DNA from 2 places in the Enterococcus sp. LJL120 genome. Region 2 is predicted to be linked to the other one. Evidence: predicted binding sites of a transcription regulator. Region 2 holds the regulator's gene; the other holds the start of a gene.

Region 1 (3,205 bases), on a different contig from region 2:
TTGGCGTCGTCACATCTTCATTTTCAAGTAATGACAAGCGCCCAGGTGTTGTTTCACCAGTATCAGCGGCATGAAGGCTAGTTGGAGCAGCAAACCCGATTAATAGACTGACCGAAAACAAACAACTCAATATTTTCTTATGCATTTTTTCCTCCTTTTAGTGAGAAACTAGTGTGACGATTGGGTTATAAAATGACAATAGCTAATGGCTTGAGACGACTGGCTGATTTTTTGAATCAGTTGGGCTATATTCCTGTAATTAAACTTGGAGAATAAAACTAACTTACCTGATTTATTGATGCAAAAAAGTTCCAGTGTCACTAGTGATTATTTTGCATATCATACTCGCATTCTTTGTTCTCTCTATTCTGAGAAACCAGAATTGCCAACAACAATCTAAAAAACTGGCAACATCCATGTTAAAATGAAAAACAGCAAAGACAAGATAAGTTATTTCCTCTAGAAAAGAAAGAACCCCTCACAAGAAAAATATACTATCTTCCGGTATTTTTGTCAATATAATTAATTATTATTATATATATTGAATAAAACATACTGTTTTATAGATTTGTACAACTTAATCTCTCCATTAATCAAATTAAAAAAACACATCCACAACTTCTCCACAGAATATAATTAACAATACCCATTGTTCTTCAACCAAAGTCTGCTATAGCAGTTAATCGATTTAAAGTCAATTGACAGCAAATCACATTCCTACTGTTTGACTGTATTTTAGGTAGTTTCAAATCCTGTTTTGTTGTGGACGCATTTTTTATTTTTTATGGGTCTCTGGCCATAATGGAAGCGTGATATTTTCATAAGTCATAGGATCTAGATTAGTAATTGTAACGCCTAGTAAACGAATGCCTTTTTCAAGGCCTTGGACCTCCTCCCAAATCAAACTGGCCTCAGCAAAAATCGCTTCTTTTTCATGCAAGTATTCCCGCAAAGTCGTTCTCTTAGTAATCGTCGTAAAATCAGCATAACGAACTTTCAGCACCACTGTTTTGCCATGTTTTTGCTCTTTTTTCAAAGCACCAGCAACTTTTTCTGAAAGTTGCCTTAGCTGAGTAAGGACTTCTGATTCAGTAGTCAGCAATTTTCCATAGGTGTGTTCTTTGCCGACTGATTTGCGATTACGAAGGATATTGACTGGGGAATCATGAATACCTCTGACTTTACGGTAGAGGGAATACCCCATCTTGCCAAAGCGACGAATCAATTCCATCTCGCTTTTTTCATATAAATCAGCACCCGTAAAGATACCCAGCTCCTGCATTTTAGGCACGGTTTTTTTACCTATACCGTGAAACTTTTCAATAGGCAATTCCTTTAAAAAGGTAATGGCCTCATCAGGCATGACAACCGTCATCCCCCTTGGTTTTCGATAATCAGAGGCTAATTTTGCTAAAAATTTGTTGTAACTAATACCAGCCGACGCCGTCAAATGGACTTCCTGCCAAATGTCTCGTTGAATCAGACTAGCAATCTTGATGGCTGATTTACTCTGTAGCTTGTTTTCAGTGACATCCAGATAAGCCTCGTCTATGGAAACTGCCTCGACAATATCCGTATAACGGTAAAAAATTTGACGAATCTGGCGCGAAATCTCTGAATATTTTTGATGATCCCCCGGTTTAAAAATCGCTTGTGGACACAGCTCAAAAGCCTTCTGGGCACTCATGGCAGAATGAATACCGTACTTTCGGGCTTCATAATTGGCAGTTGTCACCACTCCTCGACCGCCGGTATCACTGGGATGTCTGGCGATGACTAGGGGTTTTCCGACTAATTCAGGATGGTCCCGCTCTTCAACGGCCGCAAAAAAAGCATCCATATCAATATGAATAATCTTTCGCGAAGTATCATTTTTCAAAGGAAACTGTAGCTCCACCACGTCAATCACCTCCACTACATTATAAACCAAACGTTAGTTCCCTTTCAAGTAGGGGAGCCACGGCGTATATTCAAAAGATGCAAAATTCTCGAAAACTTTAGAATACTTCTTGATAGCATAAAAAGCATCTGCGGATTCGCAGATGCTTTTTATGGAAATGCTATTTTGAAAAATTCATAAGGCAGACAATTATTTAAATTGCCGCACGTCCTCTTTCCCCCGTGCGAATGCGAATCGCTTCTTCAACATTGGTGATAAAAATTTTGCCATCACCAACGCCCTCTGTGCCGCAAATACTCAAAATCATGTCGATTACTCGGTCCACGTCTTCATCTTGTACGACAAAGCTGATTGCCACCTTTGGTAGTAAGGTTGTGATGACTTCCTGACCTCTAACATACTCTTTAAAGCCCTTCTGCCGGCCAAAGCCTAAAACCTGAGCAACTGTCATCCCGGAGGTTTCTGTTCCTTGATCAATAGCCGCTTTTACTTCTTCTAGTTTTTCCTGTTGAATAACCGCATCTATTTTTTTCATTGATAACTTCCTCCATTATTAAGAATCTAAGCCCATAAACGTTGGGTAAGCTGATTCGTCATGTTCGCTGTGATCTAAGCCCAGCGCTTCTTCTTGAGCAGAAACACGAATCGGCATAAACAATTTGATAATTCGGATGATGATAAATGTTGCTAAACCGGCAAAAATTGCTGTGAAGACAATTGAAGCGACTTGAGCGATAAATAAGTTTGCTTCACCATAGATTAAACCTGTGTGACCTAATGCTGGATCGGCAAAGATACCTGTCATGATTCCACCGAAAATTCCGCCAATACCGTGGCAACCAAAAGCATCTAATGCATCATCATAGCCAAGTTTATGCTTGATAACTGAAATAAAGTAATAACAGAAAGGACTAACTAAAGCACCGATAATCAATGAAGACCAAAGGCTGACAAAACCGGCACCTGGTGTAATAGCAACCAGACCGACAACCGCCCCAGTACAGGCGCCGACAACTGTTGGTTTACCAATTGTTAATTTTTCAATCAGCATCCAAGAAAGCATTGCTGCGGCTGCAGAAGTATTGGTTGTTAATAATGCATGGACTGCCAAGCCATCTGCTGCTAAAGCTGAACCGGCATTGAATCCAAACCAACCGAACCATAAAAGCCCTGTTCCTAACACGATGAAAGGAATGTTATGGGGACGGTATTCCGTTTGCTTGAAGCCACGGCGCTGACCAACAACTAAAGCTAATACCAAACCAGAAATTCCTGAACTGATGTGAACAACATTCCCGCCGGCGA
Region 2 (3,205 bases):
GCTTCCCAATTTTCAGGATATTGACCGGCAAAAGCTGCTTCAAATTGCGCTGCTAAATCTGGGTAAGCATGTTTGTAATTTTTAAACATTTCATCCCATTCAGCTTCCGCTTTAGCTCCCCGGTCGCCAATCGCTTCTTGGTAACGAGCAGTTACTTCATCAGGAACTGTGAATGCGGGTGCATCCCAACCGTAAACTGTTTTAGCCATGTCAATGCCTTCTTGACCTAAAGGCGCACCGTGAACAGCAGAGGTGCCTTCTTTTGGTGAACCAAAACCAATAATTGTTTTGACTTCGATTAAAGTAGGCTTATCTGTTTCAGCCTTCGCTTCTTCAATCGCTTTGTTGATAGCATCTAAATCATTGCCATTTTCTACACGAATATATTGCCAACCGTAAGCTTCATAACGACCTTTAACACTTTCAGTAAAGGCTTTGCTGGTTGGACCATCAAGAGAAATATCATTTGAATCATACAAGACAACTAATTTACCAAGTTTTAAATGACCTGCTAAAGAACTTGCTTCTTGAGACACGCCCTCCATCAAGTCCCCATCGCCACACAATGCAAATGTGTAATGATCCATCACGTTAAAACTTTCTCGGTTGTAAGTAGCTCCCAAATGAGCTTCTGCCATTGCCATCCCAACGGACATTGCAATTCCTTGCCCTAAAGGACCCGTTGTCACTTCAACGCCATCTGTATGATGAATTTCTGGATGTCCTGGCGTTAAGCTATTCCATTGACGGAAATTTTTCAAATCATCAATCGAAACTTTATAACCGGCAAGGTGCAATAAGCTGTACAACATTGCAGAGCCATGACCGGCAGACAAGACAAAACGATCGCGATCTACCCAGTTTGTTGAAGTTGCTGGATTAATTTTTAAATGTTTGGTCCACAATGTATAAGCCATTGGGGCAGCTCCCATTGGTAAACCTGGATGTCCTGAATTAGCTTTTTGGATTGCGTCAATACTCAAAGTACGAATTGCATTTACACCTAGTTGGTCGATTGTATCAAACAAAAGAATCCCTCCGTTTTTTGGTTTTGGTTTATTTTACTTTTATTCTATTTTTATTGTAACCGATTCTATTTTATCAAGCAAACTTTTTTTAGTTTTTTTTACTGAAATTAATCAGCGATTGTGCAGACCCTTTTCTTTTTGAATCTGTTTCAATTTTTCCGGAGTGACATCAGTTCCCTCAGGATCGACGACTTTCATTCCTTCTATATGATGTTTCATGCCAGAACGAAAAGCTTTTAGGTACTCTTCCCGCAAATTTTTTTGTTCTTTTGATTCGGCTTCATTCAGCCCTTCAGCTTTTTTCTTGCGAGCCAATTCGTTAATTCGATTAATTTTTTCTTCTGAAAGCATATTACCAGCTCCTCTCTTTGTTTATCATAGTAAAAACTCTAAAGATTTACAACTGAAAGCCAAGCAATTATTTTGCTAATGACAAAATAGCGAACAAACGTTTGATTTAGCTAAAAAGCTATGGTAAACTTTGGTTATTATAGAAAGAAGGTGCGACAATGGCTAAGCGAACAGAGAGTCGCCAGTTAGAAGTCCTGCAATATATTCATGATCGTGTCACAGCTAAAGGATACCCGCCAACGGTCCGGGAAATTGGCGAGGCGGTTAACCTCTCCTCGACATCAACTGTCCATGGTCATTTATCACGACTAGAAAAAAAAGGTTTATTGCAGCGTGACCCAACAAAACCACGGGCGATTGAATTAACGCAGCGAGGACTGGAAAAATTAGGCATTCGCAGTGAGACCATCCCAATGCTGGGGATTGTAACTGCCGGCGAGCCGATTTTAGCAGTCGAAGAAGCGACCGATTTCTTCCCGATTCCACCGAATTTATCAAATGAAGAAGGTTCGTTGTTTATGTTGACGATTCGTGGTGAGTCGATGATTAATGCGGGTATTTTTGATGGCGATTTTGTGATTGTCCGCAAGCAAAGCACCGCACAAAACGGCGACATTGTCATTGCAATGACTGATGAAGATGAAGCGACCTGTAAAAGATTTTTTAAAGAAACCGATCATATCAGACTACAACCAGAAAATGATAAATTGGCTCCAATCATTTTAGCTGATGTTGCCATCTTAGGAAAAGTTGTCAGCCTGTATCGCGATCATATCTATTAGAAGGCAAAATAAAGTCATTTAAAAATGGCTTTATTTTTTTCTTTACAAATCGAACAAAAGTTCGTATAATACAAATACAAACATTTGTTCGTATATTAAAAATGAGGTGAATAACATGATTGCAATTCGTCGCTTTGGGTTAGTCTTGTTGATTTTAGTTGTTGGAATGTTCGTCGGTAATCTTGGTATGGAAAATGCCATTTTAATAGTAGCTCCGTTGTTTATTATCTGGTTTATTTTGTGGGATGAAAAAAAATATCGTGCACAAAAACGTAAACAAGCAAAAAAAGATGAGTATTATCCCCATTACTATCAGTAAGGATTCTCTAAAATATTTTTGAAAAAGTCTGCAGTTGCAGACTTTTTTGATTTTCAAAGCCTGTTATTTCTCTCTCCTTCAAAAAATACTTTCTAAAAGAAATTCTCATGATTTAGCTAGAAAAAAATTAGAAAAGACTAATCAAAGCTAACACATTTTAAGCTTGGTCTTTTGTTATTTTGTGATATAATTAACTAGCATAATATTTTTTTTATTCTATTTTATTTTTGGGGGTATCATTATGAAAAAAGTGCTATTAACTAGCATTACTTTATTTTCTGTGCTGACACTAGCAGCTTGTCAGGCAGACGAAGACACGTTGGAATATTCAACTAGTGCTTCTTCAACCGTAGAATCAACAACCGCATCAAGCAAGGAAGCAACTGAAGCTTCTAGCGATGCTACATCTGGTGCTAGCGAAAGCGAAGCCGGAACTATCTGGATTTCTGATGGTTCAGAAATTGGTGAAACACAAGAAATTCCAGCAGCGGGTACAATTTACATGCGTCAATTGTATACTGCACCCCACGGAGATCGCGCCTTTGCCATTACAAACGTAACAATGGATGGCGACACAATTATCTCCGCCCGCATGGATGAGTTCCAATATATTGAAGACGACGGCTCTGGTACTTGGACTGGCGTGCCTAACTCAGATGCAACTTTTGGTGAATCTTATCCAGAAGGAACTATTTTAGCTGGTAAAGAAGAAAACAACGAAGCCT

The links. The regulator LexA, encoded in region 2, represses DNA repair genes until DNA is damaged. The targets are predictions, from matches to a motif close to CNAACANNTGTTNG.
Region 1: a site for LexA is predicted at 1,928-1,941, ahead of dinB (DNA polymerase IV). Genes of this name have one in related genera too.

The regions. Positions count from the first base shown of each region.
Region 1 covers NZ_JBTXLV010000013.1:47,289-50,493, forward strand. The annotation lists gene ACYSNU_RS17155 (WxL domain-containing protein) at 1-145, opposite strand, end outside; gene dinB (DNA polymerase IV) at 776-1,900, opposite strand; gene ACYSNU_RS17165 (P-II family nitrogen regulator) at 2,094-2,435, opposite strand; gene ACYSNU_RS17170 (ammonium transporter) at 2,454-3,205, opposite strand, start outside.
Region 2 covers NZ_JBTXLV010000004.1:134,689-137,893, forward strand. The annotation lists gene tkt (transketolase) at 1-1,028, opposite strand, end outside; gene ACYSNU_RS08125 (DUF896 family protein) at 1,140-1,379, opposite strand; gene lexA (transcriptional repressor LexA) at 1,538-2,161, shown strand; gene ACYSNU_RS08135 (hypothetical protein) at 2,277-2,480, shown strand; gene ACYSNU_RS08140 (peptidoglycan-binding protein) at 2,722-3,205, shown strand, end outside.